3 regions of the Clostridium thermarum genome follow, and region 1 is predicted to be linked to each of the others. Evidence: predicted binding sites of a transcription regulator. Region 1 holds the regulator's gene; each other region holds the start of a gene.
The links. The regulator Rex, encoded in region 1, represses fermentation and respiration genes when NADH is low (regulators of the CRP and FNR family bind a similar motif). The targets are predictions, from matches to a motif close to ATTGTTAANNNNTTAACAAT.
Positions count from the first base shown of each region.

Region 2: a site for Rex is predicted at 6,782-6,801, ahead of adhE (bifunctional acetaldehyde-CoA/alcohol dehydrogenase). Genes of this name have one in related genera too.
Region 3: a site for Rex is predicted at 7,143-7,162, ahead of FHY60_RS01710 (DUF5692 family protein). Genes of this name have one in related genera too.

Region 1 covers NZ_CP040924.1:3,006,791-3,014,744, reverse strand. The annotation lists gene hisF (imidazole glycerol phosphate synthase subunit HisF) at 1-204, shown strand, start outside; gene hisI (phosphoribosyl-AMP cyclohydrolase) at 208-531, shown strand; gene hisE (phosphoribosyl-ATP diphosphatase) at 726-1,058, shown strand; gene FHY60_RS13640 (S1C family serine protease) at 1,230-2,627, shown strand; gene FHY60_RS13635 (ABC-F family ATP-binding cassette domain-containing protein) at 2,688-4,604, opposite strand; gene FHY60_RS13630 (redox-sensing transcriptional repressor Rex) at 4,921-5,559, shown strand; gene FHY60_RS13625 (IS30 family transposase) at 5,875-7,170, opposite strand; gene FHY60_RS13620 (short-chain-enoyl-CoA hydratase) at 7,495-7,954, shown strand, end outside.
Region 2 covers NZ_CP040924.1:2,218,880-2,226,833, reverse strand. The annotation lists gene FHY60_RS10110 (ABC transporter ATP-binding protein/permease) at 1-1,092, opposite strand, end outside; gene FHY60_RS10105 (MATE family efflux transporter) at 1,230-2,633, opposite strand; lysine riboswitch at 2,951-3,135, shown strand; gene FHY60_RS10100 (transporter substrate-binding domain-containing protein) at 3,292-4,113, shown strand; gene FHY60_RS10095 (amino acid ABC transporter permease) at 4,180-4,962, shown strand; gene FHY60_RS10090 (amino acid ABC transporter ATP-binding protein) at 4,980-5,714, shown strand; gene FHY60_RS10085 (hypothetical protein) at 5,828-6,412, opposite strand; gene adhE (bifunctional acetaldehyde-CoA/alcohol dehydrogenase) at 7,052-7,954, shown strand, end outside.
Region 3 covers NZ_CP040924.1:381,728-389,681, reverse strand. The annotation lists gene helD (RNA polymerase recycling motor HelD) at 1-698, opposite strand, end outside; gene FHY60_RS01730 (transposase) at 1,244-2,134, shown strand; gene FHY60_RS01725 (hydrogenase maturation nickel metallochaperone HypA/HybF) at 2,172-2,519, opposite strand; gene FHY60_RS01720 (FAD-dependent oxidoreductase) at 2,548-5,256, opposite strand; gene hypB (hydrogenase nickel incorporation protein HypB) at 5,292-5,963, opposite strand; gene FHY60_RS01710 (DUF5692 family protein) at 6,114-7,091, opposite strand; gene FHY60_RS01705 (TetR/AcrR family transcriptional regulator) at 7,228-7,800, opposite strand; gene FHY60_RS01700 (GreA/GreB family elongation factor) at 7,816-7,954, opposite strand, start outside.

The DNA of each region.
Region 1 (7,954 bases):
GCCATGACTAAGGCTGTTACAGAAACCGTGAATATTCCGGTGATAGCCTCCGGAGGGTGCGGCAGCCTTGATCACTTTTCCCAAGTATTTCAAGAAACTAAGGCGGATGCTGCACTGGCGGCCTCCTTGTTTCATTTTAGAGAATTGACAGTGAAAGAGGTAAAAGAGTACTTGCATAAAAAAAACATACCGGTAAGGAGATAGCATATGACTGAGATAAAAAATCTAAAGTATAACGCCGAGGGACTTATACCGGCCATTGTACAGCATTACCAATCAAAAGAAGTGTTAATGCTTGCCTATATGAATGAAGAATCAATAAGGCTCACATTGAGAACGGGGAAGACATGGTTCTGGAGCCGGTCAAGACAAAAGCTTTGGAATAAAGGTGAAAGCTCAGGGCACTTTCAATATGTAAAAGATATTTTTATAGATTGTGACCAGGATACATTATTGATATTGGTAGACCAAATAGGCCCGGCTTGTCATACCGGCAGTTTCAGTTGCTTTTATAGAAGATTCAATCAGTGAGCTAATAAAATTATGACTGATGTTAGGACGACAATGGCAGCCTACGTGGGTTAGACAAAATGACAATATAATGCTTTGTTTTAAAGAACAGTTGATGGCAAAATTACAGGAAGCTTGTCAATCAACTGTTTCTTAAAACAAAGCCGCATGATGCAAAATTGAAGTCTTATCACAAATATATTTGAAAGGAGAATATCATGACTGAGAATGTAATACAAGCTCTATATCAGGTGATTCAAGAAAGAAAAGCCTGCCCCATGGAAGGCTCTTATACAAACTACCTCTTCAAGAGTGGTTTAGATAAAATATTAAAGAAAATAGGGGAGGAATCCACAGAGGTAATTGTGGCAGCAAAAAATAAGGATAAAGTGGAAACAGTCACAGAAATATGTGATCTCTGTTATCATATCCTGGTTCTCATGGCCCAAAAAGAAATAGAATTAAATGAAATAGAAGCAGAACTAGAAAAAAGGCGGCAAAAGATAGGTAATAAAAAAGCAGAAAAAGCTGAAGTGACAGTGCTGTAAAGGCCGATATTTTAAAAAGTGGAGTAATCCACTTTTTTTTGTATACTATGGGTTAAAATTTTAATTTTGACATGAAAATGTCATGATTTTGACACCAAACTGTCACAAAGACAGTTTATTATAAGTACATAAAATAAATGGTGGAACAAGCAATATAGAGGAGGTAATAGTATGGAATTCAACAGAAACAACAATGAAAATAATAATTCGTATAATAATGAAAACTATAACCAGAATTATAACCAAAACAATAATGAAAGCTATAATCAAAATGAAGGTAATTTAAATGCAAGCAATGGATACAACCGCTACGGACAATATAACCAAGGGGGAAATGGCTATACCTTTAACGCTGCAAATAGCAACACCCAGAACATGAACTATACAACACCGGTAGATGTAAGCTATAGTGCTTATGTACAACAGAGACCAAAGAAGAAAAGAGGCGGCTTTAGAAGGGCCATGTCTTATATTTTGACAGGTGTAATATGTGCAACCATTGGAGCCGGTGCTTCACTTGGAGCGGCCTTCTATATTTTACCCAATACTACATTATTCGAGCAGACTCCACTGTATAAGAGTGTTGCTGAAAACAGTGCTGTAAATTCAGTACCTTATGACCTTCATCCAACTACAACAGCACCGGAAGAAGGGGCCTTAACTATAACTGAAATAGTTAAAAAGGTTGGACCGGCGGTTGTTGGTGTATCAGTTAAGAGTGTGGCCGGAATAGATTGGTTCGGAAATGAAAGGATTTCAGAGGGTATCGGGTCTGGAATGATTATAAATGAAGAGGGCTATGTACTAACAAACTACCATGTAATATCCGGTGCTCAAGACGTTAAGGTTATACTAAACAACGGTAAGGAAGTAAACGCAAAGGTAGTAAATTACAATGCTTCTCAGGATATTGCCGTAGTTAAGATTGCAGAAGATATCAAAGTGCCCGGTGTAGTTGAACTTGGTAATTCCTCCAGCCTACAAGTTGGTGAGACTGTTGTTGCTATAGGAAATCCTCTTGGAAAGGAATTCTTGGGATCAGTAACCAGCGGTATAATAAGTGCCGTTAACAGAAACCTTGGAGACTCAAATGTACCTTATATCCAGACTGACGCAGCTATAAACAATGGTAACAGTGGTGGACCGCTTTTAAATTCAAGAGGACAGGTAATTGGAATAAATACAGCTAAGATTGATACAACAGGTACAAATAGTGTAGACGGAATGGGCTTTGCAATTCCAATTGATCTAGTTAAGGAGCAAATTCCGGACTTATCAAAGCCGATTTTGATGATAGGTATATCCGGAAGAGATATAGATGCTGCTACAGCTAAAGCAAATAACTTAGTTGAAGGGGCCTATATTCAGAGTGTTCAGGAATTTAGTCCAGCAGAAATGGCTGGTCTTCGTCCCGGTGATGTCATTACAAAGTTTAACGGACAAAAGGTAAAGACTATAGCAGAAATAAATGCCTTAAAGTCTAAGCTTAATGCCGGAGATGTGGTTAAGATAGAGGTATATAGAAACGGAAAGTATAAGGAATTAGAGCTTACTTTAAGAGAAAGCTAAAGATAAAAAATGCGGGGCTGTTAGCAGCCACCGCATTATATATATGGAGAGAGAGAACAACTAAACAAGCTCTTCCCATTCCTCATACAGTTTTTCAATTTCACTTTCCAGTTCACTGATCTGTTTATGAACTTGCTGACTCTTCTCAGGATTTGAGTAAACTTCTTCAAGGCACAGCTTATCATTGAGCTCTCTTAGGTTCTCTTCCTTTTTAGCTATGAAGGCTTCAAGATTTTTAACCCTTTGGGCCTGTTCTTTTTGAGCCTTCTCCAAGTCCTTCTTTTTCCTTCTTTCTTCCTGAAGCTTGGTCTTTGTCATACCGCCTTCCAACTGCTCAAGTTCTTCAAAATGGCGGGTGTTTTTTTTCTTTTCTACATAGTAGTTATAGTTGCCCAGGTATTCCTTGATTCCGTCTATATTAAGCTCATATATTTTGTTTATAACTTTATTCAGAAAATATCTGTCATGGGATATTACTATCAAGGTACCATCATAATCTATGAGGGCGTCCTCCAGGGCTTCACGGGACATGATGTCTAAGTGATTAGTGGGCTCATCCAACAGCAGCAGATTGTTCTTGGAAAGCATAAGCTTTAACAGATTTATTCTGCATTTTTCACCGCCGCTTAGGGTAGAAATAATCTTGAACACATCATCTCCGGTAAATAAGAAGGCTGCCAGAGCATTTCTGAGCTCTGTGGTGGTCATATTGGGGAACTCATCCCAAACTTCATCTATTACAGTCTTATCTTCATGAAGGTCAGATTGCTCCTGATCATAGTAGCCAGGTTGAACATTTTTGCCGGTATAGACAAAACCGGTATCGGGTTTAACCTTATCTAAAATTATTTTAAATAAAGTAGTTTTTCCCCTTCCGTTTTCACCGATTAAAGCAGTTTTGTCTCCACGCTTTATATCAAAAGCCACATTGGTAAACAAGGTTTTATCCCCATAGCTTTTAGACAGCCTTTCCGCATGTAAAACATCATTGCCGCTCTTTATCATGGCTTCAAAGGAAATCTTTGCACCTCTTTCATCGGTAACAGTAGCATCAATTCGCTCCATTCTTGCCAATTGTTTTTCACGGCTTTCTGCAGCCTTTATACTCTTTTCACGGTTATAAGACCGATAACGCTCGATAATTTCTTCTTGTCTTTTTATTTCAGCCTGCTGGAGCTTATAAGCCTTTAACTGGACCTCGTAATCCTTCTTACGCAGCTCAATAAACTTTGTATAGCTGGCATTATAGCATTTCATCTTGCCGCGGAGCAGTTCAAAAGTTGCATTGGTTACAGAGTCCAAAAAGAATCTGTCATGGGATATGACCACTATGGTTCCTTTGTAGGCTTTAAGATAATCTTCCAACCACTCTATGGCGTTTAAATCCAAATGGTTCGTAGGTTCATCCAGCAAAATTATATCTGGTTTTGTAAGCAGTAGCTTGCAAAGAGCAGCCCTTGTCTTTTGGCCTCCGCTTAGAATATTTATGTTCTTTGAAAAGTCTTCCTCGGTAAAGCCTAAACCTGTAAGTACACGGTGAACCTCGCCCTTATAAGTATAGCCGCCTCTTTTTTCTAAAAGTTCGCAAGTGGTGGTGTATTCCCTTATTATTCTATTGTGATAATCTTCTTTGGAAGCATCATAAGGTTCATTTAACTTTTCTTCTAAGTCAGCCATCTTTTTCTCTAAATTAATCAAATCTTGAAAAACCTTTAGAGCTTCTTCATAAATTGTACTGGTACTGTCCAAAGAGAGATGCTGAGACAAGTAGCCAATGGTCTTTCCCTTGTCTATATAGACCTCTCCGCTGTCCTGTGACAGCTGCCCTGTCAATATTTTGAATAAGGTGGACTTACCGGCTCCGTTAGCTCCTATAAGACCAACCTTATCACCTTCGTTTATGTTAAAGGTTATGTCCTCCAGTATTACGTCTACACCGTAACTCTTGTGTATATTTTTACAACTCATTACTATCATTTATCTATCATTCCTTTAGGATATTTTTTCACATACGATTACAGGGTATAAAACCCTTTATAATTATAATATTAATAAGTGAGTTTAACAACTTTATAATTATTTACTAATGAATAATGTAATTATTCGATACAAAAGGTCATAATGAATAGTATGTAAACTTTGCGTCTAGCCTTGACTTTATAGGTGTTTTTGTATGATAATAATTTGGTAGGAAAAATTATTGCATTGTTCTATAAGTATATTTCCAATAATGAAAATTATAACAAAGTTAAATATACTATTCTATTCTATCCTATATGTAAAGAGGTGTGTTATGGAAAGAAAAAAGAATATTTCAATGGCGGTGATAAAGAGACTGCCAAAGTATCACAGATATCTTCGTGAAATGTTAAATAATGACGTTGATAGAATTTCATCCAAGGACTTAAGTGAAAAGATAGGTTTTACTGCATCGCAAATCAGACAGGACTTGAACTGTTTTGGAGATTTTGGTCAGCAAGGCTATGGTTATAACGTTAAGGAACTATATAATCAAATAAGCGGGATCCTAGGACTAACTAAAGAGTATAAGACTGTAATCATAGGTGCAGGAAACATAGGTCAGGCCATTGCAAACTATACCAGGTTTTCAACCTTAGGTTTTAAACTCCAGGCAATCTTTGATGCTAATCCGAAGCTTATCGGCTTGAGAATTAGAGATGTAGAAATACATGATATCGATAGTATGCAGGACTTTCTGAAAAGTAATCCCATAGACATAGGAATAATTTGTGTTCCAAGAATAAATGCACAAAAAGTATGTGATATGCTTGTAGCCAATGGAGTAAAGGGAATATGGAACTTTGCACCGGTTGATCTTAATACTCCAGAAAATGTAATAGTGGAGAATGTTCATTTAAGTGAAAGCTTGTTGACCTTAACCTACTTATTGAACGAGAAAGAATCAGAATAAAAATTGTCGGCATGTTAAACTATTAACGCAAATTTTAAAAAAATTAATAAAGGGTGAATTGAAAAGTTAACTTCCACTTTGTAGAATTAACTTCCACCGTAAAATCGATACTAGATAAGATTTTTGGTTATAAGAGTAATTTTTTGCTTATTTTAGACAAAAATGAGGTATAATTTAAGTAGCTCAAGCAGATTTCAGCTGATTTTGGGTATAGCAAACAAAGGGTGAATATTTTCCGTTTTTTTTGCAAAGGTAAATTCCACCCATTGAAAAAGTTTTAACTTAAGCGCCAGCGGTAATCCCTGCTTGAGTAGGTTAATATTTTAATAAACTCGGATTCATGATAATCTCATTTGGTTTGATGAGTTCTGAATCCAACTTTGCGAGCGTTTTAGCGCCGTAAAGGAAGCTGAATACCGAGTATGGAGACTGGTCATTCAGCTTTTTTCTTGAATAAGAATTAATGTGACTCATCATCAATGAGATATCCTTCTGTTGAAATGAGTTGAAGCTCTGGCCTTTAGGAACAATTCTCCGGATCAATTCATGGTTGTTTTCTGCAGCACCTTTCTGATATGGCGCTGAAGGGTCGCAGTAGAAGATGCGTGTTATGCGGTTTCCCTGCCTATCAAACTCGATAGCCTTTGGATTTGTAAACTCACTGCCGTTGTCAGTTAGAATGACAGGAAATAGTTTTAGAAAAGTGTCAGGCCCCAGTTCCAAATAAAGATTTTCGAAAATATCTATGACGGAACGTGAAGTGTTTGCATCCCTAATAAAAGCAAGCATAAACTGAGAATCAACGAAATGGATAGTGAGCAACACCTTACCACCTTTAGTACCTTCAACAGAATCCATTTCAACTACTGGAGTATCAGGATTTTCCTTCATGAATTCAAGAAAATCCTGATATGTGCGTCCAATTCTGTAGGACTTATCCACTTTAAAATGATTTTTAAGCTTTTTTCTTGGACGATAAACAACTTTTCTTGGAAGGTCAATATTTTTTGTGGAGAAAAGATTGTAATCAATATAGTTGTAGATTGATTTTTCACTATGCATGATAAGGTCTCTGTTATTAACGCAGATATGGTGTATAGATTGACCTCTTTGAATGAGTGGGGTTATGATTTTATCAAGACGTTTAATCTCGTCCTCAGAAATAGTTATGCCGCTTCGTGACTCAGAACGACGAAGTACATATTCATCATGGGCATAGGAAGCATTATAGATTGCTTTCTCCAGAGTACATTTTGTAAGGCTAGCACATCCATTGCACACATAAGGTGGCTTAGAGAGTAAGTGACAAGTATATGCTTTGTAATCAGAACAGAATTTTGAACAATCTGAACAAAAGCGACAGCGTCGAATTCTACAATGTGATTTCTCACATAGATATGTATGGTTGCAAGTTAAACGATGAATACAGTTGTTAAAAGGTCTACCGTAAGAACCTGTTCGCTTGTACATGATATGATTTTTAACCTCTTTGGAAATGGTTGTACAATCTCGATCAAGCTCTCGGGCTATTGCTTTGAAAGAAAGGGAGGCTTTAAGCATTATTTCAATAGAGACTCTTTCCTCTAACGTAAAGTGTTTGAATTTAGCCATAATGAAAAACTCCTTCCTTACCAAGCAAGGATTACTGTAATGACGCATATATCAATATAATAATATTTTGTATTACTAAATTCCACTCTCTATACTCTTTCATATTTGTAGAATTAAAATCCACTCTTACCACCTAGAGAGGTGGAATTTACTTTTGCAATTAAAGAAAATTAATAAAGACGTGTATAATTCTACATAAACTATTGTAAATTATCTAATATATGTATATAATCATAATTGAAGCGGATTTTGCTTCAATTATTTTTATTTTAGATTGTTATAATATTAACAATTCCAACAATAAAACTAAGGGGGATTATTCTTATGGAACTGAATAATGTTATTATTGAAAAAGAAGGAAAAGTTGCCGTTGTGACAATAAACAGACCTAAGGCCTTAAACGCATTAAATTCAGAAACGCTAAAAGAGTTAGATTATGTAGTGACAGAACTGGAAAATGATGAGGAGATATACGCTGTAATATTGACCGGAGCTGGTGAAAAGGCCTTTGTTGCCGGAGCAGATATAACTGAAATGAAGGACCTAAATACTATAGAAGGAAGAAAGTTCTCCATTTTAGGTAATAAGGTGTTCAGAAGATTAGAAAACCTTGAAAAGCCTGTTATAGCTGCAATCGGTGGTTTTGCACTAGGTGGCGGCTGTGAACTGGCAATGGCATGTGACATAAGATTAGCTTCAGACAAGGCAAAGTTTGGACAACCAGAAGTTGGCCTTGGAATAACTCCCGGATTTGGTGGTACACAAAGATTAGCTAGACTTGTTG
Region 2 (7,954 bases), 790 kb from region 1:
TTCTATATGCTCAATATATTCATCTGTGAATATATTGGTATGGGTAATCTTTTCGCTCATAGGTTCCTTTGGATATATCACATTAACATTTGGATAATCATCTTCGTCTTTTGAAAGGCCAAGCATATCATTCCTCTGCTGCTTTAATACCTCAGGATCTATCTCCGCCGTGGTCTGTGTAATCATTATAGGGAAGGTAGACAAAGTGCCTGCTTCAAAGTTTTTAATTTGCTTATCAAAGCCGTTAGACAGTGACAAAATCAGTGCAATACCAATAATCCCAATGCTTGAAGCAAAGGCAGTGAGAAAGGTTCTGCCTTTTTTGGTCTTTATATTGGTAGCAGATAGCTTTAAGGCAGTGAAAAAACTCATCTTTGTTTTTTTTAGGCTGTACTCTGCATTGATCTCTTTTTCTTCTAGGGGATTAGAATCAGCTATTACTTCTCCATCTCTAAACTCCACAATTCTACTGGCATAGGTATGGGCCAATTCAGAATTATGAGTGACCATGATGACAAGTTTGTCCTTTGATATCTCCATAATTAAGTCCATTATCTGCCTGCTTGTCACAGAGTCTAGGGCACCTGTAGGTTCATCAGCAAGGATTATATCAGGATCGTTGGCCAAGGCCCTGGCTATGGCAACCCTCTGCATTTGACCACCGGATAGCTGATTTGGCTTCTTATGTATATGTTCCTTCAGCCCCACTCTTTCAAGCACTGTCAAGGCCTTGTTTCTTTTAGCCCTGGCAGTAATGCCACTCAAGGTCATGCCCATTTCAACATTATCTATGATGCTTAGGTGGGGAATCAGATTATAGCTTTGAAAAATAAAGCCTACACTGTTGTTTCTGTATGCGTCCCAGTCTAAATCAGAAAATTCCTTTGTGGATTTACCGTTGATAATCAAATCACCGCTGTCATATCTATCAAGTCCGCCAATGATATTTAAAAAAGTGGTTTTTCCTGAACCACTGGCACCAAGAATAGCTACAAACTCATTTTCTCTGAAACTCAAATTGATTCCAGTTAAGGCTACTTGGGTAAAAGCACCGGTAGTGTAGCTCTTCTCTATATTCCTTAAAGATAACATTCTGTAATCTCCTTCTTTAATCAGAATTATAGCATGATTCATCACGTAGTCAGCACTGCATGTAGTATAAAATTCCCTCTTATAAGTGTCAAGGGGGAAGAAAAAAAGAAAGTGGCGAGCACTTTCTTTTTATATTGCTAAACTACTGATGCGGGTTTAGTGGTGTTGCTTTTATTTTCCTTAAGAGAAATGGCTGAAACCCATTTTGTTCTTAAAATTATTATGGTTGATATTATGGCTGCTGCGTAATTTGAAAAAAGATTGCCCCAGAATACGGAATAGAAACCTAGCACACGCTCCGTTGCTAAAATAAATAGGTATCTTAGCAGCCAAATTCTAAGTAAACTTATAACCAGAGGCAGTCTTGTTCGGCCCAGGCCGATGAAGGCACCTTGCTGAACCATACATACACCAAAGCCAATAACCGAGTAAATATATATGTTCAGCGATCTGTTAGCTACAGTGAGAACCTCTTGCTCATTGGTAAACAGCGTTGTAAGACTGGAAGACAAGGGCAGCACTATGGCTATTAAAATTGCTGCAGTAGCTGCACTTACCAAGCAGGCCTGGAAACAGGTCTTTTTTGCTTTTGCACTTTGGCCGGCACCAATGTTCATACTTACCATTGTAGTTACTGCAGATCCAAAGGCTGAGGGAAGATTAAAGCAGACAGAAGTTATATTGTTTGCGATTCCCTGACCTGTAAGTACTATGGGGCCATATTTCTCAGTTTCGTTATTTATAAGGAAGAATCCCAGGTTTAGCATTAAGCTTGATAGCATAGAAGGAATTCCTATAGTAATCAATTTGAGCAATACTTTAGTATCAAATTTAAAGCCCTTTAGGGTTAACCTATCTTCTCCTTTCTTTATAAATAGCTCATAAAACATCCAAAGACAAATTAGGATATTTGATAGCAGAGAAGACATAACAGAACCAACTAAGCCAAGTGGGAAAACAATGATAAATACTACGTTGAATATGATTTTTAAAATAAGCATAATTACCATTCTAATAAAAGTAGCCTCAGGTTTTCCGCTGGCATTTTTTATGGCATTATATATGGATTCTAAAAATGAAAAAGGTAATACCAAGGAATTTAATGCAAGATACAAAAATACATCATGGGCGATTTGAGCGTCAACATTTGATGATACAGGGTAAGCCAGTAGATAAAGTATTGGAGCAGTTATGCAACCAATTAAAAATGCAAATACAACGATTTGCGTTGAAACATGCTTCACACCCTTATAATTTCCCCGGCCATTCATCTGGCCCATCAAGGCCATTCCTGCAACGCTGAGGCCCTGTGCAAGAGCAATCATCATATTGATAATCGGGCCGCTGTAGGTGATGGCACTGGCACCAATGGTTCCTATAAGGTTATTTATAAAAATACCATCCATAACCGGCATAATCGACTGAACCAATCCCATCATTAAGGTTGGAAAGGACAGTAGAAAAAGAGTAGAGGATATAGGACCATTAAGTATTAGATCACGTCTCTGCTCCGTATTCTGACGTAAAAAGTTAAAATTCATATTATTTAACACCAGCTTTCGTAACTTAAATGATAAAATATAAAAGATAAAAATAAGGTAAATTGTCCAAGTATAGTATAAACCTATAAATTTACCATTTCAAATCCATTAAAGCGGTGAAATATGAAAGTGTTTTAGTTAAATGAGAAAATATAGGGCCTCATCGGATGAGATTAGAGGAGAAAGCAAGTTTTATTAAATCAATGGGGCTAATACTTTATTGAAAGTTTGAAGTAAAAATCTTAAAATATATGGGTTGACAGATTGTTAATGATATTGTACACTATATTTAAAATTTAATAGGACCTCACTTTTACAGGTGGGGTAGAGGCGCGGTATTTAACAGTTCCTAGCGGAGTCTGAGAAAGCTATGAACCTAGGAAGAAGGAAATATCGCCGAAGCTTATAATACTTTCTCCGTATTATTTGCTGGGTCTGCAGTTAAGAGCTGCAGGACTGTCTCAATAAATTACCCGGTTTATTGAGTTGTGCTATCTCATTTGGGAATGGTAGGGGTACTAGGCAGCTGTGCGTTTTGCGGCCTGAGGACATCCTCAGGTCTTTTTTTGTATTTTAAAAGATGCCCCCAAATGGTAAGTTAGCTTTATATTTAAGGGATTTATAAAAATTATATTATTTTTCAAGGGGGAAATTAATTATGAGAAAAAAATTATCATTATTAATCGCAGCGTCATTATCAGCTATTATGCTGCTTTCTGGTTGTACAGCTAAAGGGGGCAGTTCTAAGGGAACCTTTAAGGTAGGTATGGAAGCTGGATATGCTCCTTTTAACTGGACTCAAATGAATGAGTCCAACGGTGGGGTAAAAATTCAAGGAAGTTCAGATTATGCCGGAGGATACGACGTTGAGATAGCTAAGAAAATAGCAGATAGCTTAGGTAAGGAACTTGTAATTGTAAAGACTGAATGGGAGGGACTGATTCCAGCTCTTACTTCAGGTAAAATAGATGCCATCATTGCAGGTATGTCACCGACAGAAAAGCGTAAAGAGGCTATTGACTTTTCAGATAACTATTATACTTCAGACTTGGTAATGGTAGTTAAGAAGGGCGGAAAGTATGATGGAGCTACTTCTATTCAGGATTTCAGCGGAGCAAAAATTACTGCACAATTGAATACCTTCCACTACACAGTTATAGATCAGATTAAGGGTGTGGATAAGCAAACAGCCATGGATAATTTTCCTGCAATGAGAGTTGCGTTAGAGTCCGGTAAGATTGATGGTTACGTATCAGAGCGTCCTGAAGGCGTTAGTGCAGAAGCAGCAAACAGTAACTTTAAAATGATAGAGTTTACAACTGGGTTTGAGACTTCACCTGAAGATACGGCTATAGCAGTAGGACTTAAAAAAGGCAGCGACTTAACAGAGAAAATCAATGAAGCCTTAGCAAACATATCAGAGGATGAACGTAAGCAGATTATGGATAATGCTATTAAGAATCAGCCAGCAAATGAGTAATTATTCTTTAAAACCGGGTGCATATAACGGCACTCGGTTTATAAATTGAAGGGGGAAAATACAAATATGTCCTTAGATTCCATTATAAAAATAGTCATGAAATATTGGCCAATGTTCCTGCGGGGAGCTGGCACAACACTATTAATATCTATTATTGGTACTGTTATAGGTTCTATAATTGGGTTGATAATAGGGATTATCCGTACAGTTCCAGTGCCGGAACGAGGTCCCAGAAGATATGCTTTTAACGTGATAAATGCAATTCTTTCAGTTTATGTAGAAGTATTCCGTGGTACACCTATGATTGTCCAGGCCATGGTGATCTACTATGGATCTATGCAGGCCTTTGATATAGATATGAATCCATTAGTTGCCGGAATCTTCATAGTATCTATCAATACCGGTGCCTATATGTCAGAAATTGTCCGGGGCGGTATAATATCCATCGATAAAGGCCAGTTTGAAGCAGCACAGGCCATTGGAATGAGTCATATTCAAACAATGGCTAATGTGGTATTGCCGCAGGTAATCAGAAATATATTACCGGCTACCGGTAATGAGTTTGTAATAAATATAAAGGATACTTCTGTGCTAAACGTAATTTCAGTAACTGAATTGTACTTCCAATCAAAGTCTGTTTCTGGAATTAACTTTGCCTACTTTGACACTTTCTTTGTTACTTCGGTGATTTATTTTGTTATGACCTTTACAGTTACAAGAATTCTTCGCTATGTTGAAAAGAAAATGGACGGGCCTGATAATTATATAATGTATGCTAATCAAATGCAGGTAGAGACCCCGGAACTTGCCCTTCAAAGAACAAAAGGCAAGCAAGACCTTAAGTACTAAGCAAAGGAGGAGAAAGCATGGAAAAAATAATTGATATTCAACATTTAAGTAAATCCTTTGGAAGTCATGAAGTTCTAAAAGATATTGATTTTTCAGTCAGCAAAGGAGAAGTAGTGTGTATTATCGGCTCCTCCGGTTCAGGCAAATCAACCCTTCTTCGCTGTATTAACCTATTGGAAAAGCCCAGTGGAGGTCAAATAATTTATAAGGGTGAAAATATATTAGATGATAAGCACGATATACGAGCCTACAGAACAAAGCTAGGCATGGTTTTTCAGCAGTTTAATTTGTTCAATAATCATGATGTACTAAACAACTGTATGGTTGGACAAATAAAAGTTTTAAGACGTACAAAAGAGGAAGCGGAAAAAGTGGCTATGAAGTATTTGAAAGTAGTTGGAATGGAGCAATACATTCATGCCAAGCCAAAGCAGCTATCCGGCGGTCAAAAACAGCGTGTGGCTATAGCACGAGCCCTGTCAATGGAACCGGATGTTATGCTTTTTGATGAACCAACCTCAGCCCTAGACCCGGAAATGGTGGGAGAGGTTTTAAAGGTTATGAAGGAACTTGCTGAGTCCGGACTGACAATGCTCATTGTCACCCATGAGATGGGATTTGCCAAAGAAGTTTCTGACCGCGTGGTATTTATGGACAAAGGTGTTATTGCAGAAGAAGGAACACCGGAGCAAATTTTCAATAATCCTACTCAGGAACGTACAAGAGAATTCCTCAAGCGTACCTTAAAATAATAGAATCAAGGGCCAAGCAGGCTGATAGTTAAAATCCCTCTGAAACTTTATTTGTTTCAGAGGGATTTTAACTTTCTTAGGATCAGTTTAAGTAAGGATTAAAATCCGTTGGGTTACTTCTTAAGTTCCTTTGTTCCGGTTACTTTGCTAGTATCATCCATCTTAAAAGTGGATTGAGCTTCTTCGGAGGCAAAGAATACATTTCCTTCCACGGTTGCATCTACTAATTGGAAGTTTTTAGCTGAAACATATAAGTCGCCTTTGAAGGTTCCGCTTTGAATTCTGGCATTAGGACTGTTTATTGTAAGCTTTGGTGCAGTCAAAGTAAACCTGTTAGTTACTTCTCTATTTTCATTTTGAGTGTATAATGCTATCTTTCGCTGAATAATATCATTACCAGCATCGTCCTTTTTACCGTTTTTAAATTCACCATCCAGTACTAGTTCCTTATCGAAGGTTAAATCTTTCAATGTTGCTATGATCCATGTTCCGGTGTTGCTTATTGCCTTTTCGAAGGCGGCTTCATCATTTACAATTGAAGCGGTGGTGGTAACGTCCGGAGTTGTTTCCGGTGGTGTGGTTTGTGGAGGAGTTGTTTCCTGTTGTTTGCTTGGTTCTGTCTGCTTTCCTCCGCAGCCTACGCCCAATATCAGTGAACTTAAAATTGTGAAGGTAAGTAGTAGCGCTTTAAATTTCATATGAATTCCTCCTTTTAAACGACTTTTTCCATTAATTTATTATTGCTTTTTAATACTTAATGATGAATTTACTTTATGACAATATTGTTTGGAGATAGAAGGTGAAATATTCTGCTTTTATATATTTTTTTACTGAAAGATATTTTGTTGCAATGATAACGATTACTAATTAAAAAACATTGTTGACAAAAAATAACCTGATATGCTTCAATAATATTAAAAAGTTACTAAATGTAATAGTGTAATAATATCAAGGCTGGCTAGGGAACAGTTCTATACTTCAAGAAAAATAGCATAATAATTCACTGTTTTATTTTTAAAATTTTCATCATATGTATTGACAGGCCGTAAAAAGTATTGTAATATAAAATTGTTAAATTATTAACAATATAAAAATATATCTCAAATGTGAATATAATATTATATAAATAAATTTGAGTAAAACTACATTGAATTATTACATAAATGACGAAAGATGGGAATAAACTCAATCAAACAATAAAATATGGTAAAAAAATTTTAAAACAAAATGTTAAAATAATAACATATTTGTTCCATGAATAAAATCTTTTTTGTTAAACATAATAAAATTACCTATAGCTTTTAAAAAAATAATATATTTTTAAAGGAGGAATCAATATGAAGGTTACAAATAAGGAAGAGCTAAAAATTAAAATAGAACAGGTTAGAGAGGCTCAAAAGAAATATGCTTCCTATACTCAGGAGCAAGTCGATGAAATATTCCGTCAAGCTGCCATGGCGGCTACTAACGCAAGAATAAGACTGGCCAAGCTGGCAACAGAAGAAACCGGTATGGGAATAGTAGAAGACAAGGTTATAAAGAATCACTTTGCTTCAGAATATATATACAATAAATATAAGGATGACAAGACTTGCGGTGTTATTGAGAGGGATGATTCCTTTGGCATAGTTAAGGTTGCAGAACCTATAGGGGTAGTTGCTGCTGTAGTTCCTACCACAAATCCTACTTCCACAGCTATATTTAAAGCCTTAATTTCACTAAAGACAAGAAATGGTGTTATTTTCTCCCCCCATCCAAGGGCTAAAAAGGCCACTATAGAAGCAGCTAAAATTGTACTTGACGCTGCAGTTAAGGCTGGTGCACCTGAAAATATCATAGGTTGGATCGATGAGCCTTCAGTAGAATTATCAGCAATGGTTATGCGGGAATGCGATATAACTCTTGCTACCGGTGGACCAGGTATGGTTAAGGCAGCTTACTCTTCAGGAAAACCTGCTATAGGGGTTGGGGCAGGAAATACACCTGCCATAATAGACGAAACTGCTCACATCAAGATGGCAGTAAACTCAATCCTGCTTTCAAAGACCTTTGATAATGGGGTTATATGTGCATCTGAACAATCTGTGCTGATTATAGATTCTGTATATGATGAGGTTATGACAGAGTTTGCAGAAAGGGGAGCCTATATATTAAAGGGGGAAGAAATTGATAAAGTTAGAAAAATAATTTTGAAAGACGGTGCCCTAAATGCAGATATAGTAGGTCAATCTGCTTACAAA
Region 3 (7,954 bases), 1.2 Mb from region 1:
TAGGCAATTCTATGAAGAGCTATGGTGGTCTTTCCGCCTCCTGCAGCTCCCTGTACAATAAGAGGCTTCCACATATCCGCTCTGATAACCCTGTTTTGCTCTGCTTGAATGGTAGAAACTATATCCTTAAGCCTGTTATCCTTGGAGGATCCTAGGCTTGCTTGGAGGAAATCGTCATTAGTGGTGATGTCTATATCATACATTTCTTTGAGCTCTGCATTTTCTATGGTGTACTGTCTTTTGAGACTGATCTCTCCCTTTACAACTCCGTCCTGACACTTATACATGGCCTCACCAATTCTGCCCTCATAATAAAGGTTTGCTATGGGCGCTCTCCAATCTATTATGAGAGGCTCGTTATCTTCATCCTTTAGAAGGGATATTTTCCCTATGTAAAGCTTCTGTACGGTTTCATTACCTGCTTCGCGAAAGTCAACTCTTGCGAAATATGGCTTTAGCAGGCTTTTACTGAGATTCTTTACCCTCTGGTTTAAGTTCTCCTGCATTGTGGTATTGATCATAAGTTCATTGAACTGCTCTGCATTATCTGAGTTATAGTGCGTTATACTGTACTCAACATCTTTGTCGATCTTACTCTTTTGCTTAATAATCTGCTCATTATACGCCTTCATGTAATTTAGGATATACTTTAGTCTCTCAACCTCTATGGAATATTCTGGATGAACCGATGCTGTCATATACTCCACCTCTCTTTCTGTTTGTGTGCCACCCTTTAGGTGCCAGCCACCTCACAAGTCACTTTCTTTACTTTTGGGTTGCTATGCTCTGGTGTGCCGCTTCCAGGTGCCAGCGACCTCACATGTCACAAGTCACAAATCAAAGTTACATTTCTCTTTTGGGGTGATATCACCACACATCTTACTTTACTATTTTATATAACCTCCATATAATAATAAAGCTTCCAATAAAGCGGTAATCAGACTTTCCATACTCCTCACTGAACTTTTTCATAGCAAAGTATTTAAATCATAAAACTTCTATGTTTTTCTTGACAATGTGCGGTTTTTATTATATGATATTAATATAAATTTGACAGTAGTATATAATTTTGGCGAAAATCTTGTTAAAACAGGCTGGATTCATTTTCCAGTCTTTTTGTTTTTTTCAGGTGCCTTTTTTCAGGTGCCTTTTTTCAGGTGCCAGGCACGTCACAAGTCACATCTCACATGTATAAGCAACTAATTTTTGGTAATAATTACAGAGAAAGATGTGAGGTGATTTTATGGCAAGAGCCAAAAGAGTTATTTACGAGGGTGCAATTTATCATGTTATCTTAAGAGGAAATAATAGGTACCATATTTTTAATAATCAAAAACATAAGTCTTTCCTTATAAAACAACTTAAAGATTATAATGAAATACTAGATTTTGAGTTATTAGCTTATGTTATCATGGATAACCACTATCATTTTTTGATTAGAACCAATAAAAACTCCATCAGTGAAGTCATGTTTTACATAAATAATGCCCTCGGGAAGTATTTAAGCCGTGAGTTGAATAGGACCGGACATAATTTCGATAATCGATATACCTGCAAGCTTGTAACATCAGAGATATATCTAATCTGGCTTTTAAGGTATGTACATAGAAACCCGGTTAGGGCGGGAATTTGCTCCAATATTGATGCGTATAGGTGGAGTAGTCACTATTATTATAAGCGAGGCATAAGTTCCTTTGTTAAGACAGATCTGATTCTTAGCCTTCTGGGATCAAAAAGAGATTACGCTATAAGGCAGTACCACACCTTGGTTACCTTTGCTGGTGATGATGTAAATCATCAACTGGATTTAGAAGCACTTAAAAATAAATATAATTTTAATGATGTAAATTTAGGGCAAATAACTAAAGATGCCCCCACAGAGGCACCTTTAACTCAATGCACGCGTAAATCCTTAGATGATATTTTCCGTTCACTTAACTTAGACTACGAGCTGGAACAGCTATTATTGTCCGGTAGCAAGAAACCTTCTCTTACCAATTACAAGCTAAACTTTATTAAAGAAGCTCTCAAACATAAATATACGTTGAAGGAAATAAGTGCTTTTCTTAATGTAAAAAGCAACTCACTTTCCATGCTATTATCCCGTCACAAAGTGTCAAGATATGAAATGTGAGATGTGAGGTGCCTGGCACCTATGAAGGTAGCACCACCTACGGCACCTCTGCAACTATCTCCTTGATCATGAACTCTTTACCGCCCAGAAGCTCCCATGTCCTACTTCCGCAGTTTGGACACTTCCCATTACTCTTTATCAAATTAAAGACCTTATTACACTCCCTGCAAATTGCGTTGCCAGGTAATATCTCTATTTGTAATTTTGTCTCCTGCAGCATGGTTCCTTCCACCGCTGCAGGGTAGCAGGCTTCAATGTACCTGGGAATCATGGAGGAGAGTTCTCCAATTTGGAGTACCAAGGTATCAATTTTGGTTATTCCATTGACTTTTGCAAAGTTTTCCACTGTTTTTATTACTTCAATGACAACACCTAGTTCGTGCAATACAGCCCACCCCTCTCCTATGTTTATCTTAATTATTCTGCTTTTCGTTGTTTCCCGTAAAAACTGATTGAAGGAATCTTATAGGTTTCTTTGCGGTTATTCTCACCTTACGTTTTAGGGCATACCTTACCACTTTGCCTTTCACCTTTTCATACTCCACACTAGAGCTGTCGTATCTTCTTATCAGTTTGATGGCGTCAAACTTACACCTTGTTGTACAAGCACCACAGCCTACGCAAAGGAATTCATCCACCACAGTGGCGCCGCAGCTTAGACAACGTTCTGTTTCCTTTTTAACCTGCTCTTCCGTAAAGGTGCCACGTATGTCCTTAAAGGTCTTTCTAGAACTGTCCCCTTCAGTATGGGGCGCCTTTTGTCTTGGAACACAATCATAGCCTTGGAGATTAAGATTTTCTTTATCCAGGGCAATGTAATTTCTCCTTGTACGTCCCAGGGTTAAGCTCTGTCCCGGTTGAACATAACGGTGGATTGAAATGGCAGCTTCTTTACCCATTGCGATTGCGTCAATAGCAAACTTAGGTCCGGTAAAGACGTCACCGCCGGCAAATACATCAGGATCTCCTGTTTGTAATGTAAGCATATCTGCTTGTACTGTTCTATTGGGATTCAATTCTATTTTACTACCCAACAGCAGGCCGCCCCAGTTTATAGCTTGACCAACAGAGATTAAAACATTATCTGCCTTTACCACTCTAATTTTCTTTTCATCAAACTTAGGACTAAACCTTCCATTTTTATCGAAGACGGATATACATTTCTTGAACTCTACACCGGTAACATGTCCATTTTCCGTTATAATGCGGTTAGGTCCCCAGCAGTTATTTATTCTAATACCTTCTCCCAAGGCTTCATCAATTTCTTCCTCAAGAGCTGGCATCTGTTCTCTGTCTTCCAAGCAGTACATATCAACATTGTCTGCCCCTACCCTCACTGCAGTACGAGCAACATCAATAGCTACGTTTCCTCCTCCGATTACTACGGTATTTCCTTCCAGCTTAACTGCATCACCAAGGTTCACCTTTCGTAAAAAGTCCACACCGGTGAATACACCTTCAGCCTCCTCACCTTCTACGCCAAGTTTTCTGCCTGCTTGGGCACCTATAGCGATGTAGAAGGCCTCGAAGCCTTGATCTCTTAAGTCATGGATACTAATGTCTTTACCAACTTCTATTCCGGTCACAAATTCTACTCCCAGTTCCTTTAAAATATCAATTTCTGCATTAACCACATCTTTTTCCAGTCTGAAGGACGGTATCCCTAGGGTAAGCATACCTCCAAGCACCTTTTCCTTTTCAAAGACCGTTACCTTGTAACCATCAATAGCCAAGTAGTAAGCACAGGAAAGACCCGATGGACCAGCACCGATTACAGCTATTTTTTTACCATATTGATGTCTTATCTTAGGTATATATCGGTGTTCCTTCTTCAAATCCTGATCTGCTATAAATTTTTTGATATCATCAATAGCTATAGGGTCGTCAATATCTCCTCTAGTACAGGCGGACTCACAATATCTAGGACAGACACGTCCACATACCGCCGGGAATGGATTCTCATGCTTGATAAGCTCAAGGGCTTCTGTATATCTCCCTTGGGCGGCAAGCTTGATATATCCCTGTATACCAATATGAGCAGGACATTCTGCTTTACAGGGGCTTGTACCAGTATCTGCAACTACCTTCCTATTTAGTCGGTAATCCGGATTCCACTTATCTGCACCCCATTCTGTATCATGGGGGAGGTCTCTTTTCTTTTTTTGTATAGGAGTCTTTGAGCAGATTTTCTGGCCCAATTGCAGCGCATTAACAGGACAGTTTTCAACGCACTCCCCGCAGGCTACGCACTTTTCCTTGTCTACTTGGGAAATATAGTTTGAACGAACCATATCTGGGTTAACAAACATCTCCGCGATTCTTAGAGCAAAGCAGGAACATCCGCAACAGTTACATATGGCATGAGTTTTTCCTGGTCCGTCTAAATTCGGTATACTGTGCATCAATCCATTTTCTTCAGCTCTCCTTATGATTTCAAAGGCTTCTTCCCGAGTAATCTCTCGCCCTCTTCCTGTACGGATGTAGTATTCAGCCGCATGTCCCAACTGAATACACATATCCTCCTTCAAGTGACCGCACCCTTCTCCCATGGCTTCTCTTGAAGTACGGCAGGAGCAGTCGGAAACAGAAAATATGGTGTTTTCGTTGAGATATTTAGATACCTCTTCATAGGATGCCCTTCTGGTTTCGCCCTTTATGGACATCTCTATGGGTATAACACGCATAGGGCCGGTTCCCACAGGAAAGATACCTGCAGCTAAAGGTCCCTTCAACTTTCCATATTCATCAAAGGCCTTTGCAAGTTGCGGGTACTTTTTAACATTCTCCCTGTTGTTAACTATCATCTCCATATGGCCGGGAACCCAAATATCATGCCAGTATTTATCAACCCCGTCTATTTTATTTACAAAGGCAGCACCGGCAAGGGCTAATTCCCATAGCAGCCTTTCTGTCTCTTCTACGGATTTTCCGCATAGTAGAGCAATTTCTTCAGCACTTCTTGGAACACGAAACTCAAGACAAAGTCCTACTTCCGCCATCTCTTCCGTAAGAATGGGCTCCAAAACATAATACTCCGGCCGATCCGGCGTAATTTCACCCTTAGTCCCTCGTTTTGTCTTGCTAATTTTATTAGCAAAATCTAACACCTTTTCTTTTACCATACATTGGCCTCCTATTTAAATATTCTTTTTCGGAGTTAATTCTCATTCCAGTTCTTGACTTCGTTGCACACCCACTCTATCCATTGTTCAAAGCCTTCACCAGTTTTAGCAGAGATAGGTATTATCTTGATCTTGGGATTTAACTTTTTTACCCTCTCCTCCACAGCCTTGAAGTCAAAATCGAATATACTTACTGCATCAATTTTATTGATCAGCAAAACATCGACAATGGAGAACATCAGTGGGTATTTCAGAGGCTTATCATCACCCTCCGGTACACTTAAAATCATGGCATTTTTTGATGCGCCGGTATCAAATTCCGCTGGACATACTAAGTTACCTACATTCTCCAGAATGATAAAATCCAAGCCTTCTGGTTTCATCTCTGTGAGGCCTTGCTTGGTCATATCTGCATCAAGATGGCACATGCCCCCGGTATGTAATTGGATTACTTTAGCACCGGTTTGAGCAATCTTATTAGCATCCACATCTGAATCAATGTCTGCTTCCAAAACTCCAATTTTCATTTCATCCTTCAGTGCCTCAATGGTTCTTAAAACTGTTGTGGTTTTCCCGGAACCCGGTGAGGACATTAAATTCAATAAAAAGGTCTTGTTTCTTTTTAGTTCTTCCCTTAGCAAATTAGCTTGCCTATCGTTGTCTTCGAAAATACTTCGCTTAATCTCTAGAACTTTGTAGTCAGACATACCATCAAATCCTCCAATTCATTTAAATTCTTATACTATATAAAAATAAACATTACAGATATGCAATGAAATATGTGAGTTGTCGTCGTGACTTGTGACTTGTGAGGTGCCTGGCACCTCACAAGGGCACCTCCGCAAGGTACCTCCCCCCTAAGAAAGAGCTTTAACTTCCTTATGAGCCCTTAAATCTGTATAAAGCTCGCCAAAATAAGGATTTCTCTTTGTCTTTACTACCTTGTATATCATGTAAATCAGTACTACTATATTGGCTAATAGAGCAGCAAAGCTGAAACCAAAGAGTGGTGCCTCCTTATAAGAGGATGCCACAGCAAAAGCCCCCTGATCTTGGAAGGCCGGAAAGGTCTGCGCAAACATACACCATATAGCCAAAGTTTGTGCACGATGCTGCAGCCATGCTCCCTTTCCTACCGTAAAGGCACAGAGAGTTGGAGCTAGAAGAAGCGCAAAACCGCAGTACCAAGCATGTCCAGGTAAAGCGTTGTATGTATATGCAAAATTCCATAGATCATAGGCTATTATCCAAAACCACAGCATGTCCGGCCAAAGCATATCTTTGCTTCTGTCTTTGGCAGTTTCCTTTCTTAAGCAAATACCCACCCATCCGGTTATAGTTATAATGTTAAGAATACCTGCTATACCGTTCATGAAATTCCAGGAACCTCCAAGAACATACATAGCATCATCAACCAAGATTCCTCCACCCTGATATTGAATCCCGATTTGGAAATCTCGGGCTACTGCCTCCAGTATGTTAATGGCAAGTATCAGCGGCGGGAAAGCTAAGGCCCATTTCTTATCAGCTAATCTAACTTCCTTTCCTGTCTCTTTGTTAGTCCATTTAACATGTCTGATGCACCAGAAGCCTATGCAACCTGCTGTTGAAGAATACACCTTTGCTAAATGAAACCAGTCTGTATACGTTTTCTCTTTTAGCACAGTAAACCACAGTACAGAAAGAACTAATGGTAACACAACAAAACTGAAAAGTCCCACATACTTCCATCGACGAGCCACTTCATTAAAGATAAAAAGCCCTGAAAATACAAGGAGCCATACTCCCCATACGCCTAATGTAGTTGCACCGTCGGCATAATTGAAAATAAACATACTATTCCTCCTTACATCCTTTATTGTAAATTATTAGTGCTCTATATTTATATTGTATAATTTTTCACAATCAATCTGCAATAGACAAAAAAATGAAAGTGTCTAATTTTTACACTTTCATTTTAACGTATGGTTATTAACTTATATCTTCTTTTACAAAGGCCTCCACAGATCTTGGAATACTTCCTGTAATCATAACAAGAAGTCTTTTTAGGATAATCTCAGGCTCCTCTTCCATTCCACTATCTACCCAGTCAATCATGAGTCCATTAAATACATGTACATAAAAATTAACTATGAAGCTTCGGTCCTTGTCCTTTAAATTTACTTGCATTTTTTCAACGCACTCATCAACTACACCCTCCATAAGCCTTCCGGAAAGGTGGGCAATATAGGTTTTAGCTTCCTGCCAATAAGAAGAATAGTACACATGCAGCATCATTTTTGAATTTCTCTTTAAATAATTCATGGTGGCCAAAAAGCCTCCTGCCCAGGTTTCAAAGGTTCTGTTTTGGGCAATCTCCTTTGATAACTCCTGGTGAAATATGAATTTAAAAACATCCATTATATACGTAAAATGATTATAAAAGCTCTGTCTGTTTACGCCGCAGTGTTCACAAAGCGCCTTCACTGTAATCTTATCTATTGCTTTCTTACTTATCAGTTCTTTAAAGGAGTCTATTATGGCAGCTTTTGCATTCTGTTTCATAGGCCCTTCCTTTTACTACAGTATTTCTAAGATTTCAACGGTATACTTCTCGCTGGGAGCATTAACTTCAACCACGTCCCCAGCTCTTTTTCCCATCAAGGCTTTTCCTAAATCAGATTCTATGCTTATAAGCATGTTTTCAGGGTCCGCATCC